Regions from separate parts of the Actinosynnema sp. NPDC049800 genome, predicted to be linked through region 2. Evidence: riboswitches for the same ligand, from Rfam matches in the RefSeq annotation. Region 2 holds a riboswitch; the other holds the start of a gene.
What was found. A riboswitch is a leader RNA that binds a small molecule or an ion and turns the genes downstream of it on or off. The one in region 2 is predicted to bind cobalamin.
Positions count from the first base shown of each region.

Region 1: linked by a shared signal. The riboswitch ahead of cobN (cobaltochelatase subunit CobN) and the one ahead of AB0I91_RS11740 (CbtB domain-containing protein) in region 2 are both predicted to bind cobalamin.

Region 1 is NZ_JBFAMT010000001.1:35,438-45,062, reverse strand. Features, by position in the region: gene AB0I91_RS00215 (pyridoxamine 5'-phosphate oxidase family protein) at 1-122, shown strand, start outside; gene cbiE (precorrin-6y C5,15-methyltransferase (decarboxylating) subunit CbiE) at 119-1,267, shown strand; gene cobM (precorrin-4 C(11)-methyltransferase) at 1,264-2,007, shown strand; gene AB0I91_RS00200 (cobalt-precorrin-5B (C(1))-methyltransferase) at 2,013-3,071, opposite strand; gene AB0I91_RS00195 (cobalt-precorrin-6A reductase) at 3,092-3,799, shown strand; gene AB0I91_RS00190 (precorrin-2 C(20)-methyltransferase) at 3,774-5,231, opposite strand; gene AB0I91_RS00185 (precorrin-8X methylmutase) at 5,228-5,854, opposite strand; gene AB0I91_RS00180 (ferredoxin-like domain-containing protein) at 5,851-6,861, opposite strand; cobalamin riboswitch at 6,873-7,002, shown strand; gene cobN (cobaltochelatase subunit CobN) at 7,036-9,625, shown strand, end outside.
Region 2 is NZ_JBFAMT010000007.1:136,610-146,234, forward strand. Features, by position in the region: gene AB0I91_RS11685 (FAD-dependent monooxygenase) at 1-1,032, shown strand, start outside; gene AB0I91_RS11690 (RecB family exonuclease) at 1,089-1,955, shown strand; gene AB0I91_RS11695 (thioesterase family protein) at 2,027-2,803, shown strand; gene AB0I91_RS11700 (phosphoribosyltransferase) at 2,847-3,479, shown strand; gene AB0I91_RS11705 (antibiotic biosynthesis monooxygenase family protein) at 3,464-3,751, opposite strand; gene AB0I91_RS11710 (phosphoribosyl-ATP diphosphatase) at 3,748-4,011, opposite strand; gene AB0I91_RS11715 (N-acetyltransferase) at 4,080-4,535, opposite strand; gene AB0I91_RS11720 (GNAT family N-acetyltransferase) at 4,620-5,795, shown strand; gene AB0I91_RS11725 (nucleotidyltransferase domain-containing protein) at 5,845-6,594, opposite strand; gene AB0I91_RS11730 (LysE family translocator) at 6,650-7,267, opposite strand; gene AB0I91_RS11735 ((2Fe-2S)-binding protein) at 7,286-7,942, shown strand; cobalamin riboswitch at 7,981-8,164, shown strand; gene AB0I91_RS11740 (CbtB domain-containing protein) at 8,196-8,381, shown strand; gene AB0I91_RS11745 (CbtA family protein) at 8,393-9,127, shown strand; gene AB0I91_RS11750 (HAD family hydrolase) at 9,142-9,625, opposite strand, start outside.

The DNA.
Region 1 (9,625 bases), on a different contig from region 2:
GCGAGCCGGAGGTGGTCAGGGACGCCGAGCGGCGGTACGCCGACCGCTACCGCACGCCCCGGCCCAACCCGCGGCGCGTGGTGATCGAGATCGCCGTCACCCGCGTGCTGGGGACGGTGTGAGCGTCACGGTCGTCGGCATCGGCGCCGACGGCTGGGCCGGGCTGCCGGACGCGTCGCGGCACGAGATCGCGTCGTGCGAGGTGCTGATGGGCAGCGCCCGGCAGCTCGACCTGGTGCCGGGGGAGTTCGAGCGGGTGCCGTGGCCGTCGCCGTTGCTGCCCGCGCTGCCGGGGCTGCTGGCCCGGCACGCCGGGCGGCGGGTCGGCGTGCTGGCCAGCGGCGACCCGATGTTCCACGGCATCGGCGCCACCGTGGTGCGGCTGCTGGGCGCCGAACGGGTCCGCGTCGTGCCGCACCCGTCGTCGGTGTCGCTGGCGTGCGCGCGCCTGGGGTGGGCGTTGCACGACGTGGCCGTGGTGAGCCTGGTCGGCAAGCCCGCCGCGCTCGTCGTGCCGCACCTGCACCCCGGACGGCGCGTGCTCGTGCTCGGCGGGAACCCGCGCGAGGTCGCGGCCCTGGCCCCGGACGCGCGGCTGACCGTGCTGGAGCAGCTGGGCGGGCCGGGGGAGCGGGTGCACCACTCGCTCGACGACGCCGACCCGTTGCACGTGCTCGCGGTCGAGTGCGGCGCGGACGGCGCGTCGCTGACGCCGGGCCGGCCGGACGAGGAGTACGAGCACGACGGGCAGTTGACCAAGCGCGAGGTGCGGGCGGTGACGCTGGCGCTGCTCGCGCCGCGCCCCGGCGAGCTGCTGTGGGACGTGGGCGCGGGTGCGGGCAGCATCGCCGTCGAGTGGTGCCGGACCCACCCGGGCTGCCGGGCCATCGCGGTGGAGCGGCACCCCGAGCGGGCCGCGCGCATCACCCGCAACGCGACCAAGTGGGGCGTGCCGGGCATCGAGGTCGTCGTCGGCTCGTCGCCGGGCGTGCTCGACCTGGAGGCGCCTGACGCGGTGTTCATCGGCGGCGGCCTCACCGCCGAGGGCGTGGTCGAGCGCTGCTGGGACGCCGTCAAGCCCGGCGGGCGGTTGGTGGCCAACGCCGTGACGCTGGAGTCGGAGGCAGTGCTGACCCGGTGGCACGGCAGGCTGGGCGGCGACCTGAGCCGGATCGAGGTGAGCCGGGCGACCGCGATCGGCGGCTTCACCGGCTGGCGCCCGCAGATGCCCGTGACCACCTGGCTAGTGACCAAGGAGCGTTCGTGACCGTCCACTTCATCGGCGCCGGGCCCGGCGCGGCCGACCTGCTCACCCTGCGCGCGGCGCGGCTCATCGCCGAGTCGCCGGTCTGCCTGTACGCGGGCGCGCTGGTGCCGGCCGAGGTGCTGGAGCACTGCCCGCCCGGCGCGCGCCTGGTCGACACCGCGAACCTGGACCTCGACGAGATCACGACCGAGCTCGCCGCCGCGCACGCCGCCGACCAGGACGTGGCCCGCCTGCACTCCGGCGACCCGTCGGTGTTCAGCGCGATGGCCGAGCAGATGCGCCGGCTGGACGCCCTGGGCATCGCCTACGACGTGACGCCGGGCGTGCCCGCCTTCGCCGCAGCCGCCGCGTCGCTGAACCGCGAGCTGACCGTGCCGGGCGTCGGGCAGACGGTGATCCTGACCCGCACCGCGGCCCGCGCCACCGCGATGCCGCCGGGGGAGGACCTGCTGACGCTCGGCCGCCCCGGCGCCACGATCGTGCTGCACCTGGCCGTGCAGCGGATCCTGGAGGTGGTCGCCGATTTGCTGCCGAACTACGGCGCGGACTGCCCGGTCGCCGTCGTCGCCCGTGCCGGCCGCGACGACGAGCTGGTGTTGCGCGGCACCCTGGCCGACATCGCCGACCAGGTGCGCGCGGCGGGCGTGAAGCGCACCGCCGTCATCGTCGTGGGCCGGGTGCTGACCGCCGAGGGCTTCCCGGACAGCCACCTCTACTCGACCACCCGCAGCCGGTCGTGACGGGGTCAGGCCCGGCCGACGACGGCGCCCGCGCGGTCGATCACGATCACGTCCACGGTGACCGGGGCGCCGCGCAGCACGTCGTCCGCCGTCGCCTTGGCGCGTTCGGCCACCAGGTCGCCCAGCGGCACCCCCGCCGCCTGGCACACCTGCAACGCGCCGAGCGCCGTGTTCGCTTCGAGGACGGCCGAGGCGAGCGCCGGGTCGGCCACGAGCGACGCCAGGAAGCCCAGGTTCACCTGCGACCGCCCCGAGTGCAGGTCCAGGTGCCCGTCCGCCAGCTTGGACAGCTTCCCGATCCCGCCCGCCACGGTCAGCCGGCGCACGGGGTGGCGGCGCAGGTACTTCAGCACCGCGCCGGCGAAGTCGCCCATGTCCAGCAACGCGTCCTCCGGCAGCCCGTGCAGCGCCGCCGCGACCTTCTCCGACGTGCTCCCGGTGCACCCGGCCACGTGCTCGTAGCCCTGCGCCCGCGCCACGTCGATGCCCCGCCGGATGCTGTCGATCCACGCCGAGCACGAGTACGGCACCACGATCCCCGTCGTGCCCAGGATCGACAGCCCGCCCAGGATCCCCAGCCGCGGGTTCCAGGTCTTGCGCGCCAACTCCTCGCCGTGCTCGACCGAGATCGACACGACCACGTCGCCGCTGCCGCCGTGCTCGGCCGCGACCCGCGCGACGTGCTCGCGCATCAGCTGCCGCGGCACGGGGTTGATCGCCGGCTCGCCGACCGCCAGCGGCAGGCCGGGCTTGGTCACCGTGCCGACACCGGGCCCCGCCTCGAACACCACGCCGCTGCCCGGCGCGCCGTGCCGGACGGTGGACCCGACCAGCGCGAGGTGCGTGACGTCCGGGTCGTCGCCCGCGTCCTTCACGATCGCGGCGAACGCCCGGCCCTCGCCCAACTCCTCGCGGGCCAGCGCGAACGACGGCGTCTGACCCTTCGGCAGCACGATCCCGACCGGGTCGGGGAACTCGCCGGTGAGCAACGCCGTGTACGCCGCCGTGGTCGCGGCGGTGGCGCAGGCGCCGGTGGTCCAGCCGAAGCGCAGGTTCGTGCTCACGACGACAGGATGCAACAGCCGTGAGGACCGTGCTGGTGCTGGGTGGCACGGGCGAGGCCCGCGCGCTGGCCGCCGCGCTCACCGGCACCCGCGTGATCTCGTCGCTGGCCGGCCGGGTGGCCGACCCGAAGCTGCCCGCCGGCGAGGTCCGGATCGGCGGCTTCGGCGGCGTGGACGGGCTCGTGGCCTACCTGCGGGCCGAACGCGTGGACGCCGTCGTCGACGCCACGCACCCGTTCGCCGACCGCATCACCGCCAACGCCCTCGCCGCCACCACCGCGACCGGCACGCCGTTCCTCGTGCTGCGCCGCCCCGGCTGGCCGCCGGAGGACGACTGGCATTACGTGGACAGCGTCGCCGAAGCCGCCGCGCTCGTCGCCGGCCGCCGCGCGTTCATCACCACCGGCCGCCAGGAGCTGGCCGCGTTCACCAGCGGTGTCGCGCGCACCGTCGACCCGCCCGACCCGCCGAACCCGCACGTGCACCTCGTGCTGGACCGCGGACCGTACACAGTGGACGGTGAACTGGCGCTCCTGCGCGAGCACCGGATCGAAGTCCTGGTCACCAAGGACAGCGGCGGTCCGATGACGGCGGCCAAGCTGACCGCGGCCCGTCACCTCGGCATCCCCGTCGTCGTCGTGCGCCGACCACCGCCGCCACCGGCGCCGCTGGTGGAGACGGTGGCCGAGGCCGTCGACTGGCTCACCCGGGGTAGCGGCGCGGCGTGAACACCGTGCCGCGCGCGCTGACCCGCGTCTGCGAGGACCCGACCAGCAACAGGCACCGCATGTCCACGGTGGACGCGTCCAGGTCCGCCAACCGCACCACCCGCACGGACTCCTCCGGCCCGCCGACGTCGCGCCCGACGACCACCGGCGTGTCGGGGGAGCGGTGCCGCAGCAGCGCGTCCCGCGCCTTGTCCACCTGCCACGTGCGGCTGCGCGAGGCCGGGTTGTAGATCGCCAGCACGAGGTCGGCCCTCGCCGCCGCCTCCAGCCGCTCCTCGATCACGTCCCACGGCTTGAGCCGGTCGGACAACGACACCACGCAGTAGTCGTGCCCCAGCGGCGCGCCGACCCGGCTCGCCACCGCGTGCGCCGCGGTCAACCCCGGCAGCACCGTCACCGGCACGTCCGCGAACTGCTCCTCGGTCGCCACCTCCAGCACCGCGCTGGCCATCGCGAACACGCCCGGGTCGCCCGACGACACCACCGCGACCCGCCGCCCGCGCTTGGCCAGGTCCAGCGCGAACGCCGCCCGCTCGGCCTCCACCTTGTTGTCCGACGCGTGCCGCCGCTGCCGCGGGTTCACCGGCACCCGGTTCAGGTAGGTCACGTAGCCGACCAGGTCGTCGGCCTCCGCCAGCGCCCGCCGCGCCTCCGGCGTCAACCACTCCGGCCCGGCCGGGCCGAGCCCGACCACCACCACCCGGCCCTCGGGCGCCGGCCGCGCCGCGGGCTTGCTCGGCAGCAACGCCAACGAGAAGTACGGCACGCCCTCGGCGTCCACTTCGGACAGCGGCGCGGTCCGCTGCGCGCCGGTCGTCGCCCGCTCCACGTACCAGGCCTCGTCCAACCGCCCCGCGCGCGCCAACGCCTCCCGCACCTGCGGGAACGTCCGCCCCAGCTTCATGATCGCGACCGGGTCGCCGCCGGCCAGGTGCTCCACCAGCGCGTCCGCCGACAACGTCCCCGGCAGCACGGTCAGCACCTCGTCCCGCTCCACGAGCGGGCGGCCGATCACCGCCGCGCCCGCGCTCACCGACGTCACGCCGGGCACGACCTCGGCCTCGTACCGGTGCGCCAGCCGCTTGTGCAGGTGCATGTAGGAGCCGTAGAAGAACGGGTCGCCGGCCGCCAGCACCACCACCGTGCGCCCGGCGTCCAGGTGCGCGGCCAACCGCGCCGCGCACTCCTCGTAGAACGCGTCGATCTCGCCCTGGTAGTCGTCGGAGTCCTCGGTCGTGACGGGGTAGACCAGCTGCTCCTCGACCTGCCCCTCCCGCAGGTACGGCGCGGCGATCCGGCGCGCGACGCTGCGCCCGTGCCGCGCGCTGTGGAAGACGACCACGTCCGCCTCGCCGATCAGCCGCGCCGCCTTGACGGTCACCAGCTCCGGGTCGCCCGGACCCACCCCGACCCCGTACAGCTTGCCCGTCATTCTTCCTCGCTCGCGATCGCGTTGAGCGCCGCCGCGGTCATGGCGCTGCCGCCACGCCGACCGCGCACGACCAGGTGCTCCAACCCCAGGTCGTTGTCCGCCAACGCGTCCTTCGACTCGGCCGCGCCGATGAACCCCACCGGCACCCCCAGCACGGCGGCGGGCCGGGGCGCGCCCGCCGCGATCATGTCCAGCAGGTGGAACAACGCGGTCGGCGCGTTGCCGATGGCGACCACCGCGCCGTCCAGCCGGTCGCGCCACAGCTCCAACGCCGCCGCGCTGCGCGTGGTGCCCAGCTCCGCCGCCAGGTCCGGCACGCGCGGGTCGCCCAACGTGCACACGACCTCGTTGTCCGCGGGCAGCCGACGCCGCGTCACGCCCGCCGCGACCATCTGCGCGTCGCAGAGGATCGGCGCACCGGCCACCAGCGCCGCCCGCGCGTCGCGCACCACGTGGGGCGAGAAGTCGACGTCCGCGACCAGGTCGACCATCCCGCAAGCGTGGATCATGCGCACCACCACCCGGGACACGTCCGACGGGAAGCGCGCCAGGTCTGCCTCGGCGCGGATGGTGGCGAAGGAGCGGCGGTAGATCTCCGCGCCGTCCTTGACGTAGCTGGTCAATTGATCTCCTCGTACCCGTCGCCGGTCGCGACGAACTCCACCACGTCGCCGGCCGGCCTGCCGCACCGGCGTGCGCAGCCCGACCAGTGCACCCGGCCCGGCGTGGACCGGGTGTCGAGCCAGCGGGTCGCGTCGGCGCGCACGTCGGCCAGCGACTTGGCGCAGCCCGGCCGCCCGGTGCACGCGCTGACGCCGTGCCACGGGGAGTCCGGCGAGGTGAACAGGCCGCCGGTGTCGCTCCCGGCCGGCAGCACCACGCTGCGCCACGGCGTGAGCCGGACCGGCACGCCGGCCAGCAGCCGTGCGTCCCAGCGCCCGAACGGCACGCCCGCCACGACCGCGGAACCGTGCGGCCCCGGTGCGACGGGCGTCACATCCGGCTCGATCCGGACGTCACCCGGAACGCCCAACGCCGCCGTGATCTTCCGCACACCGCCGTCCACTTCGGACAGCCGCCACGCGTCGCCGCGGAGCTCGCCGAACAGCCGCGCGGCGGTCACCACGGCCGCGACCGGATCGGCCACGCGCAGCCCTGAATCGTGGCCTGCCAGGAACAACGCGTCGCCGACCAGCCCGACGTCACCTCCCAGGCCGCTGACCGCGCCACCCACCGTGACCAGGAAACGCCCTGGCAGGGACGCCAGCTCCGGCACGGCCAGCAACGCCGCGTCGATCTCGTCGACCAGCGCCTGGTTGTCGTCCAACGGCGCGGCGACGATGTTCCGCATCCGCTCGTGGCTCATCGAGGGCAGCAGGCCGACGTCGCGCAACCGCGCGCCCAGCTCGTGCTCCGCCCCCGGCGCCAAGCCCCTGATCTGCAGGTTCGCCCGCGAGGTCAACTCCAGGACGCCGTCGCCCAGCTCGATCGCGGCGGACCGGAGCACGTCGACCTGCCCGGCGTCCAACGTCCCGCCGGGCACCCGCACGCGCGCCAGCCCGCCGTCGGCGGCCCGGTGCACGTCGACCGCGCCGGGGCAGGCGTCCGGGTGAGTTCGATCCGTGGGCATGGACTGGATGCTAACTGCCGTTAGGGTGACCTCCGAACGGCGAAGCAGCAGGAGGAAGCCGGTGTGAATCCGGCGCGGTCCCGCCACTGTGACCGGGGGAGGCCCCGGAAGTCAGGAACTCCGCTCGCCGTACCCACGACCGGGGCGAGGACCCCCGAGGGATGGAGCCCGCACGTGATCCTGCTGTTGTCGACCTCCGACACGGACCTGCTGTCCGCCCGCGCGAGTGGCGCCGACTACCGCCTGGCCAACCCCGCCCGCACCGCCGTCGACGACCTGCCGGCCCTGGTGGAGGGCGTCGACCTGGTGGTCGTGCGCATCCTCGGCGGGCGCCGGATGTGGGAGGAGGGGCTCGACCGGCTGCTCGCCTCGGGCCTGCCGGTCGTCGTGCTGGGCGGTGAGCAGAACCCCGACGCGCCGCTGATGGAGCTGTCGACCGTGCCCGGCGGGGTCTGCGCCGAGGCGCACGCCTACCTGGCGCACGGCGGCGCGGCGAACCTCGCCCAGCTGCACCACTTCCTGTCCGACACGGTGCTGCTCACCGGCCACGGCTTCGCGCCGCCCGCACCGACGCCCACCTGGGGCGTGCTCGAACGGCAGGACGCGGGCGAGGGCCCGACCATCGCCGTCCTGTACTACCGCGCCCACCACGTGGCCGGGAACACGGCGTTCGTGCACGCGCTGTGCGACGCGATCGTGGCCAAGGGCGGCCGTCCGCTGCCGGTCTTCTGCGCCTCGCTGCGCACCGCCGAGCCGGAGCTGCTGGCCGTGCTCGGCCAGGCCGACGCCCTGGTGGTGACCGTGCTCGCGGCCGGCGGCACCAAGCCCGCCTCCGCGTCCGCCGGCGGTGATGACGAGGCGTGGGACGTGGGCGCGCTGGCCGCCCTCGACGTGCCGGTGCTGCAGGCCCTGTGCCTGACCACGAGCCGGGCCGCGTGGGACGGCAACGACGACGGGCTGTCCCCTTTGGACACCGCCACCCAGGTCGCGATCCCGGAGTTCGACGGCCGGATCATCACGGTGCCGTTCTCGTTCAAGGAGGTCGACGAGGACGGCCTCACGGTCTACGTCGCCGACGACGAGCGCGCGGCGCGGGTCGCGGGCATCGCCGTGCGCCACGGCCGGCTGCGCCACGTGCAGCCGGCCGAACGGCGCATCGCGGTGATGCTGTCGGCCTACCCGACCAAGCACTCCCGCATCGGCAACGCGGTCGGCCTGGACACGCCGGCCAGCGTCGTGCGGCTGCTCACCGCCATGGCGGAGCACGGCTACGACATCGGCGACGAGCTGCCGGGCGTGGCCGACCTCGACGGCGACGCGCTGATCCACGCCCTCATCGCGGCCGGCGGCCAGGACGCCGACTGGCTCACCGAGGAGCAGCTCCAGGGCAACCCCGTGCGGCTGCCGGCGGCCCGCTACCGGCAGTGGTACGCCACCCTGCCCGAGGACACCCGCGAGGAGATGGAGCGGCACTGGGGCGAGGCGCCCGGCGAGCTGTTCGTGGACCGGTCGCGGGACCCCGACGGCGAGATCGTGCTGGCCGCCCTGCGCTCCGGCAACGTCGTGGTCATGGTCCAGCCGCCGCGCGGCTTCGGCGAGAACCCCATCGCCATCTACCACGACCCGGACCTGCCGCCGAGCCACCACTACCTGGCCGCCTACCGCTGGCTGGAGGACGAGTTCGGCGCCGACGCCGTGGTGCACGTGGGCAAGCACGGCAACCTGGAGTGGCTGCCCGGCAAGACCGTCGGCCTGTCGGCGGGCTGCGGGCCCGACGCGGCGCTGGGCGACCTGCCGCTGATCTACCCGTTCCTGGTCAACGACCCGGGCGAGGGCACCCAGGCGAAGCGCCGGGCGCACGCCACCCTGGTCGACCACCTCGTGCCGCCGATGGCCAGGGCCGACAGCTACGGCGACATCGCCCGGCTGGAGCAGCTGCTGGACGAGCACGGCACCATCGCCGCCATGGACCCGGCCAAGCTGCCGGCGATCCGGGCCCAGATCTGGACCCTCATCCAGGCCGCCAAGCTCGACCACGACCTCGGCCTGGCCGACCGGCCGGAGGACGACGGGTTCGACGAGCTGATCCTGCACGTCGACGGCTGGCTGTGCGAGATCAAGGACGTCCAGATCCGCGACGGCCTGCACGTGCTGGGCCAGGCGCCCACCGGCGGGACCAGGGTGAACCTGGTGCTGTCGATCCTGCAGGCCAAGCAGATGTGGGCGGGCCGGGTCGCCGCCCTGCCCGGCCTGCGCGAGGCGCTGGGCCTGAGCGAGTCCGGCGACGACCGGACCGCCACCGACCGGGTCGAGGAACAGGCCCGCGCGCTCGTCCAGGCGATGGAAGACGCCAATTGGGACGTGAACGCGGCCCGGACGCTCACCGACGACGAGGACGTGGCGCGGATCCTGGAGTTCGCCGCGCTGGAGGTCGTGCCCCGGCTGGCCCGCACCACCGACGAGCTGGCGAACGTGCTGCACGCCCTGGACGGCGGGTACGTGCCGGCCGGTCCGAGCGGCTCGCCGCTGCGCGGCCTGGTGAACGTGCTGCCGACCGGCCGCAACTTCTACTCGGTCGACCCCAAGGCGGTGCCGTCCCGGCTGGCCTGGGAGACCGGCCAGGCCATGGCCGACTCGCTGCTGGAGCGCTACCGCGCCGACACGGGGGAGTGGCCGCCGTCGGTCGGCCTGTCGGTCTGGGGCACGAGCGCGATGCGCACCGCGGGTGACGACATCGCCGAGGTGCTGGCCCTGCTGGGCGTGC
Region 2 (9,625 bases):
GGCGAGACGCACCTCGCCGTGCTGGAGCGGATGGGCGTGCTGGACCGGCTGCGCGAGGTCCGGACCGGCGGCAGCCCGATGACGTTCGTGGACGAGCGCGACCGCACCGTGCTCCACCTGCCGGCGGAGTTCGCGGGCGGCGACGTCGAGGTGCTGCGCTCGGACCTCTCGCGGGTGCTCTACGAGCACGGCAGGGCTCGGGCGGACTATCTCTTCGGCGACTCGATCGCCGCGTTGGCCGAGACGCCCGACGGCGTCGACGTGACGTTCGCCTCCGGCGCTCAGCGCACGTTCGACTTGGTCATCGGCGCCGACGGCATCCACTCCCGGGTCCGCGCGCTGGCCTTCGGGCCGGAGGAGCGGTTCGTCAGCCACCTCGGTTACTACGTCGCGAGCTGGGACCTGCCCGCCGACTTCGACGCGCCGGCCGAGCCGGTGAGCTACAACGCGCCGGGGCGGCTCGTGTCCACTAGCGGCGGCCCGGACCGGCCGGGCGCGTTCGTGGTGTTCAAGTCGCCGCGGCTGGAGTACGACCGGCACGACGTGGCCGGGCAGCGCCGGCTGCTCCACGACGCGTTCCGCGGGGTGGGGTGGCGGACGCCCCGGTTGCTGGCGACCTTGGAGCACACGACGGAGCTGTACTTCGACTCGATCAGCCGGGTGGACGTCCGGCCCTGGTCACGGGGGCGGGTCGCGCTGGTCGGTGACGCGGCCTGCGGCGCCACCATCGGCGGCATGGGCGCGGGCACCGCCGTGGTCGGCGCGTACGTGCTCGCGGGCGAGCTGGCCACGGCGGATGGCGACCACGAGACGGCGTTCCGGCGTTATGAGGACCGGATGCGCGACTACGCCCGGCGGTGCCAGAAGGGCGGTGACCGGACGGGGAAGTTCCTGGCGCCGGCGAGCCGGTTCGCCCTGCGCGCGCGCAACGGGCTCCTGGGCACCAAGTTCCTGCTCGACCTGATGCTGAAGGCAGGCAAGGACATCACGAACAAGATCGACCTGCCGGACTACGCGCACGCCGCCGCGTAGCGCCTCGCGCGGTTCGGACCCGATCTTGTCGGGGGGTTGGCCTATGGTTCTGGGCCATGGCAGTGCCGACGATCACCGAGCGCCCTGTTCGCAGGCCAGCGCTGTCGCCCTCGCGAGCGGGCGACTTCAAGCAGTGCCCGCTGCTCTACCGCTTCCGCGCCGTCGACCGGCTGCCCGAGAAGCCGACCAGGGCGCAGGTGCGCGGCACGGTGGTGCACGCGGTGCTGGAGGACCTGTTCGGCCTGCCCGCCGACGAACGGCTGCCGGAGAAGGCGCGGGCGCTGGTCGGCCCGGCGTGGGAGCGGGTGCGGGCCGAGCGGCCGGAGTTCGCCGAGCTGTTCGCCGAGGGCGATCCGGAGCAGGAGCGGTGGCTGGCGTCGGCGGAGGAGCTGCTGGACGGCTACTTCGGCCTGGAGGACCCGCGCCGGTTCGACGCCGACGCCCGTGAGCTGCTGGTGGAGTGGGAACTGCCCTCGGGCGTGCTGCTGCGCGGGTACATCGACCGCGTGGACGTGGCGCCGACCGGCGACATCCGGGTGGTCGACTACAAGACGGGCGCCGCGCCGCGCGAGGTCGGCGAGGCCAAGGCGTTGTTCCAGATGAAGTTCTACGCGCTGGTGCTGTGGCGGCTGCGCGGCGTGGTGCCGCGCCAGCTGCGGCTGATGTACCTGGCCGACCGGCAGGCGTTGGCCTACCAGCCGGACGAGGCGGAGCTGACCCGGTTCGAGCGCACGCTGGAGGCGATCTGGGACGCCATCCTGCGCGCGGCGAAGTCCGGCGACTTCCGGCCGAACCCGGGCAGGCTGTGCGACTACTGCGACCACAAGGCGCTGTGCCCGGCGTTCGACGGCACGCCGCCGCCGTACCCGGGCTGGCCGGAGCCGGACGCCGGGGTGGAGACCGCGCTGGACCGGGCCGACTGACACGCGGTGTCCGGGCCGAGCGGTTCGTCGTCGAAGGGTCGTGTCGAGGGGGTCGTGCTGAGGGGATCGTGCTGATGGACGCGTTCTACGAACAGCTGGACTCCGACCGGTTCGCCGCCACCGGGCACACCACCGGTCCGTGGGGCAACGACAGCCAGCACCTGGGGCCGCCGTCCGCGCTGCTGGTGCGGGCGTTGGAGCGGTGCGCGCCGCGGCCGGAGGCGGTGCTGTCCCGGGTGGCGTTCGAGGTGCTCGGCCCGGTGCCGGTCGCGGAACTGACCGTGACGGCCTCGGTGGTGCGGCCGGGGCGTTCGGTGGAGCTGTTGTCGGCCGAACTGGCGCACGGGGGCCGCCCGGTACTGCGGGCGAACGCGTGGCGGATCGTGGCGGGCGACACGGCGGCGGTGGCGGCCGGCGCGGGTGAGCCGCTCGTCGCGCCGTCGACGTGCGAGCCGATGGCCGTCCCGGAGCACTGGCGGGGCGGCTACCTGGCCGCGATGGAGTGGCGTTCGGTCAGCGGCGGCATCTTCGCGCCCGGTGACGCGGTGGTGTGGGCGCGGCCGCAGGTGCGCGTGGTGGCCGGCGAGGAGCCGACCGCGGCGCAACGCCTGTTCACCGTGGCCGACTCGGCGAGCGGCGTGTCCAGCCGGCTGGACATCCGCACGTGGTACGCGATCAACACCGACCTGACCGTGCACCTGCACCGCGAGCCGGTCGGCGAGTGGTTCGCCCTGGACGCGCGCACGGTGATCGGACCGTCGGGCGTCGGCGTGGCGAGCAGCGTCCTGCACGACGAGCACGGCCCCGTGGGGCACGGCGCGCAGTCGCTGTTCGTGCGGGAGCGCTAGGCCCACGGTCGCAACCGGCACGCGGCGCGCGCACCATGGGGTCATGAGGTTCGCGGACCGCTTCGACGCCGGACGGGTGCTCGCCCGGGCGCTGGCCGGCGAGTCGTGGACCGATCCCCTGGTGCTCGGCCTGGCCCGCGGCGGCGTGCCGGTGGCGTTCGAGGTCGCCTCCGCGCTGGGCGGTGAGCTGGACGTGGCCGTCGCCCGCAAGATCGGCGCGCCCGGCCACCCCGAGTACGGCATCGGGGCGGTCACCGCGAACGGCGAGCCGATCTTCGACGAGGACGCGCTGCGCATGCTCGGCCTCACCCGCGAGGACCTGGCCGAGACGTGCGAGGCCGAACAACGGGAGGCCCGGCGGCGGCTGGAGCTGTACCGGGACGGCCCGGTGCGGCTCGAAGGCCGGGACGTGCTGGTCGTGGACGACGGCCTGGCCACCGGCGTCACGGCCCGTGCCGCGCTGCGCGAAGCCCGCGGGCAGGACCCGCGACGCCTGGTGCTCGCGGTGCCGGTGGGCGCGGCGGACTCGGTGCGCGCCCTGCGCGCGGACGCCGACCTGGTGGTCTGCCCGCACCCGCGGACGGATTTCCGGGCGGTCGGCCGGTTCTACGGTCACTTCGACCAGACCACCGACGACCAGGTGGTGGAACTGCTGCGCCGTCAGAGGGCGCGGTAGTGCTCGACGGTCGGGAACGGGTCGTAGAAGTGGTGCAGCAGCGCCTTCCACCGCGGGTACAGCGGCCCCTGCCGGAAGCCGACCGTGTGGTCCTCGAGCCGTTCCCACCGCACGAGCAGCAGGTACCGGGACGGGTGCTCGACCGACCGCCGCAGGTCGACCGAGACGAACCCGGGCGACTGCGCGATGACCTCGCGAGCCTGGTCGAACGCCTGCTCGAAGTCCGCCTCCAGACCGGGGCGGACGTCGAGGGCGGCGACTTCCAGGATCACAGGTGCTTGTAGACGTCTTCGAGGGTGAGACCGCGCCCGAGCATCAGCACCTGCACCCGGTACAGCAGCTGGGAGACCTCTTCGGCCAGGCGCTCGTCGGACTCGTGCTCCGCGGCGATCCAGACCTCGCCGGCCTCCTCCAGCACCTTCTTGCCCTGCGCATGCACCCCGGCCTCCAGAGCCGCGGCGGTGGCGGAGCCCTCAGGGCGGGTGCGTGCGCGTTCGCTCAGCTCGGCGAACAGCTCGTCGAAGGTCTTCACGGGGTCTGATCCTCCCATCCCCCGAACGGTCGCAGGCACCCAGGACCCCGGTCCGGCGGGCGCGGGCGCTAGATCCCGTAGTGCGGGTCGGTGAAGGGCCACACCTGCGCGATCCACTTCGGCACGAACGCGTCCAGCGCGCGCTCCAGGTCGGTGCCCACGCGGTCGTCCACCACCCACCACGAGATCCGCGCGTCGGCGCTGCGCCCGGGGTCCTCGACCGGGTCGATGTAGACGCAGCCGTACAGCTCGGTCTCGTCGGCGTTGAAGAGGGCGTAGTTGAACGACTCGTGCGCGTCCTGCTCCCGTTCGTGCCGGGCGAGGTCGACGCGGTCGTGCTCGTAGGTCATGTCGGCGGGCGGCCAGCCCCACTTCTCGCCGTACCGCGACCACAACCGCTCCTGGGAGCCCATCACGGCGGGGTAGTCGACGTCCACATCGGACTCGCGGATGGGCCGCAAGTGGTGTTCGGCGTCGAGCGGGACGTGCGTCGGGTGGGCGAAGTCAGCGGGCAGCCACGGCATGGCGCGGATTCTGCGTCGGCCGGGGCGCGACCGCCACCGAAAAACCGATGGCGCGATTTCCGACACACCCCACACACTGCACCGATGACCGATGGGCTGGTGCTGCGGACCGCGCGCCCCGAAGACCTCGAGCAGATCGGCGCGCTGCTCGTCGACCGCGGCGAACCGGCCGACGCCGTCGACCACCGCCTGGTGGTCCAGGACCCGGACGCGGGCTGGGAGGCGTGCGCGGTCGTCGTGGACGGCGACAAGGTCGTGTCCACCGCGACCCTGCTGGACGAGACGCTGGTGCTCGACGGGCTGGAGATCCCGGCGGGCCAGGTCGAGCTGGTCGCCACCGACCGCGCCTACGAGGGCCGCGGGCTGGTGCGCGCGCTGATGGGGTGGGCGCACGAGCGGTCCGCCGCGCGCGGCCAGCTGGTGAACGTGATGCTCGGCATCCCGTACTTCTACCGCCGGTTCGGCTACACGTACGCGATCCCGATCTCGGCCACCCGGCCGGTGACGGGCCGTCCCGACGGCGGTGGGCACGCGTTGCGCGAAGCGGGTGCCGAGGACATCCCGGCGATGGCCCGGCTCCAGGACGCCGAGCAGGCGCGGGCCGACCTGCGGATGCCGCACTCCCCCGGCCTGTGGCGGTGGTTGGTGGCCCGCGACGGCAGCACGCAGTGGCTGGTGGAGCGGGACGGCGTGCCGGTCGCCACGGGTCGCACCACCCCGCCGGACGAAGGCGCGCGGCTGTGCGAGGTGGCGGCCGTCGACGAGGCGGCGGCGCACGCGCTGCTCGCGTTGACCGGTGCCGAGGAGGTGACCGAGCGGCCGGGGTCGGTGGCGGGTGAGGCGCTGGAGCCGTTCCTCGGGCCCGCGGAGCCGGACGCGGCCTCGTACTACGTGCGGATCGGCGACCCGGTGGCGGTGCTGGAGCACCTGCGGCCGGTGTTCGGGCGGCGGTTGCGGGAGGCCGGGCTCGGCGACCGGGAGGGCGAGGCGGTGGTCTCGTTCTACGGGTCGCACGTGCGGCTGCCGTTCAAGGCGGGCGAGGTCGGTCCCGTGGTGGCCGGCGGGCGGATGCAGGCGCCGGGCGCGGCGGGTGGCGGCGGCGTGGCGCCGGACCTGCTGGCGTCGCTGCTGTTCGGCCCGCACGGTCTGCGCGGCCTGACCGCGCGGGAGCCGGACGTGTACCCGGGCCCGAACGCCGAGCTGATGCACGCCCTGTTCCCGCCGGTGCGCGGCGACCTGATGACGTTCTACCTGCCGTAGGTCAGGCGGCGGCCAGGTCAGGTGGCGGCCAGGTCAGGGGGCGGCCAGGTCAGGGGGCGGCCAGGAACAACTCGCGCGCCTCGGTGATCGCCCGGGTCAACGCCTCGGGTTCCGGCCGCAGTCCCGCGACGATCTCGTCGACACCGCGCAGTCCGGCCTCCTGCAACAGCCGCTTCTCGTTCGTCGTCCACTGACCGCGTGCGGCGAGCACGGCGTGCGCGGTCTGGAGCGCGGCGGTGACCAGCGTGGCCGCGACCTCGGCCAGCCGGCCGCTCGGCGCGTGCGCGGAGAGGGCGTAGTCCAGCGTCAAGGCCGCCTTCTCGCGCCAGACCGCGGGCGCCGCCGCGCGCAGCGCCTCCGGGTAGGTCGGGCGGGGCAGGTCGCCGCGCAGCACCCGGTGCCGCGCGAGCTCGCCGACGACCAGGTAGCTGGGGATGCCGGCGAGGTGGAACAGCAGCGGCTCCCAGTGGAAGCGGCCCTGCTCGGCCTCGGCGAGTTCGCGCTCGACCACGTCGAGGTCGCGGTAGTGGACGTCGACGCGCCGGCCGTCCACGGTGAGCCAGGCTCCGCCGTTGAAGACGCCGCCGCCCCACTCGCCGATCTCCGAGACCTGCCCCTCCCACCCGACCGCGCGCAGGTCGGCGGGGTCGAAGGCGCCCCGGTAGTAGACGGCGAGGTCCCAGTCGCTGTCCGGGGTGCCGGTGCCTTGGGCACGCGATCCGCCGAGGGTGACGGCGTGCACGGCGGGCAGGGCCGCGAGCCGGTCGGCGACGTGGTCGAGGAACGTTTCGTCGGTCATGGGCACGGCGACATGCATAGCCGCCGGCCGGGGGCCGCGTCAGCCGAATTCTCCGTCAGAGGGTCGCGAACTCGACTCCCATCGCCACGCCCGCGAGCACGAGCAGCACGCCGGTGGCGGCGAGCGTGCGACGGTAGCCGGTGTCGCCGAGCCTGCGGCGTCCACGTGCGACGAGCAGGGCGATCACGACCTTGCCGCCGACCAGGGTGAGGTAGAACCCGGTCAGCAACGCCACGCCCCCGATCGCTGACGTGCGCCAAGTGGTGATGGTGAGCGGGCCGAGCGCGGTCGCCCACGCGATCCACGGGTGCGGGCTGAGCAGGTTCACCAGCACCGCTCGGCGCAGGGCCGCGGCATCCGGCGGAGGTTGGTCGGGCGAGGGCTGGGCGGTCAGTGAGGCCGAGCGGGCGTCGCGGACGGTCTGCACGCCGGTCCACACGACGAACACCGCGCCGACGACGCCGAGCACGCCCAGCGCCCGCCCCGGCAGGCGGTCCAGCAGGAGCAGGGTCACGGCGACCACGGCGGCGTCCGACAGCAGCGGCGCGCAGGCGGTCAGGGCGCCGGCCCTCCAGCCCGACCGCAGCGCCGACGTCACCACCAGCACCAACAGCGGACCGGGGCTGATGCTCGCGGCCAGGCCGAGGGCCAGTCCCAACCCCAGTGCGTCCACGGCGGCAGACTAGGTCACGTGTCCGAGTTCGCCCGAGTCCTGGCCACCCTGCGGCAGATCCGCGGCCTCAGCCCGTTCTTCGCCCTGGACGTCGGCCGGCCCGACGACAGCTGGCACGACGGCGCGGCCCTGTCGCACGGCCCCGCCCTGCCCGACGCCCTCGACCGGATCTCCGCCCGGTACCGCACCGGGGAACGGCGGGTCGCCGCGTCGTTGTTCTTCCTCGGCTACACCGCGCGGCTGCTGAGCCCGGTCGTCGCCGCACGCGCGGTCGGCGGCGACGTGCCCGACATCCGCCCGGCCAACCTGTGGTGGCGCTACACCCCCGAAGGGCTCCAGGTCCGGCTCAAGGACCCCGTCACCGGCGTCGGCGTCGCCGAGTCGCTGGAGCCGGTGGTCGAGGCGGTGCACGCGGTCACGCCGGTGGCCCGCGGCCTGCTGTGGGGCAACGCGGGGTCGTCCATGGCGGGCGCGCTGCGCACGATCAGCCGCAGCGGCGTCGACTGCGACGCGCTGGCCGCCGAGCTGTTCGCCGACCCACCGCTCAAGGACACCGGCGAGTTCATCCCGTTCCCCGGCGAGATCGCGTTCCGGCGGCGCAGCTGCTGCCTGTACTACCGGCTCGACGGCGGCGGCACGTGCGGTGACTGCCCGTTGCCGGCTCGTCGGAGGTGAGCGACGACAACTCGTCTGGTCGGTTGTGCCGGCCCTCGATCCACCTCTACGGTCGCAGCGCCGCAGTGGACGGGAAGCCGGTGTGAATCCGGCGCGGTCCTCGCCACTGTGACCGGGGAGCCAACCCGCCGAGAACGTCACTGGCCGCGCTCAGCGGCTGGGAAGACGCGGGGACGGCGTCGATCCGGGAGTCAGGAGACCGGCTGCGGCACGAGTTGTTGTTGACCTTCCACGAGGTATGGAGGAGGCCGTCATGACGAGCCCCGCGCACCCCCTTTCCACTCCCGTCCCCAAGTGGGCCTACGCCGTCGCGCTGGTCGCGTTGACCGTGACCTGGCTGGTCCTGCAGGAGAACGGCATCGCGCTCGGCCACGCCGCCGAGACCGTGCACGAGTTCTTCCACGACGGGCGCCACGCGCTCGGCGTCCCGTGCCACTAGGCGCGGGCGCCATGTCGACGAACACCTACAAGGGCCTGTTGCTGCGCGGTCTCGGCGCGGGCGCGGTGGCCGGGCTGCTCGCGGGCCTGGTCGGCGTGCTGGTGGTCGAGGCGCCGATCCGGGCGGCGCTGGCCGTCGAGCAGGCCCGGCCCGCGGCGCCCGACGCGGGTCACGGGCACGGCGAGCTGTTCAGCCGCGGCACGCAGGTGGTCGGCGGTGTGCTCGCCGCGGTCGTGGTGGGCGTCGCCGTCGGCGCGCTGTTCGCCACCGCCTACGCGGGGTCGCGGCGCTGGTTCGCGTCGAAGGCGCCGTTCGTCCGGGCGGTGGCGCTGTCGGCGGCGGCGTTCGGGGCGGCGGCGCTGCTGCCCGCGGTGAAGTACCCGGCCAACCCGCCGGCGGTGGGCGACCCGGACACGGTCGAGTACCGCACCGTGCTCTACCTGGGGCTGATCGCGGCCGGGCTGCTGGTCGCGGTCGGTGCGAGCTACCTGGCCTCCCGGTTGGGCCGCCTCGGCACGCCGGTCCGGGCCACCGCCGTGGCCTCGGCCGTGGTGGCGGCGGTGGTCGTGCTGCTGGTCGCGTTCCCGGCGACGCCGGACGCCGTGCCGTCCGACCTACCGGGCAGCGTGCTGTGGGAGTTCCGGCTGGCCTCCCTCGCCGAGACGGCCACGCTGTGGCTCGGCCTCGGCGTCGTGTTCGGCCTGCTGGTCGACCCGGCCACGAGACGGGCCAGGTCGGCCGTCTAGCAGGCTGGTCGGTCTCAGCCGTCCAGCAGCCGGGCGAGCGCCTCCAGGTCCACCCCCACCAGGGACTCCCGGAACACGCGGCGCTCGCCCGGCTCGACCGGCACGTCGCACGGCACGACCAGGACCGTGCAGCCGGCGGCCACGGCGGAGGCGACGCCCGTCGGCGAGTCCTCGATCGCGACGCACCGGGTCGGGTCGACGCCGAGCAGCCGGGCTGCCTTCAGGTACGGCTCGGGCAGCGGCTTGTTGCGGCGGTCCACCTCGTCGCCGCACACCGTGACGTCGAACAGGTCGCGCCCGATGGTGTCCAGCGCGACCTCGGTCAACTGCCGCTCGGTCGACGTCACCAGCGCCATCGGCACGCCCGAGTCGCGGACCGCGCGCAACGCCTCACGCGCGCCCGGCCGCCACGGCAGCCCGGCGCGGAACACCTCCTCGGTGCGCCGCATGATCCACGCCGCGCCGTCGGCGACGTCCTCCTCGGACGGCCGCTCGACG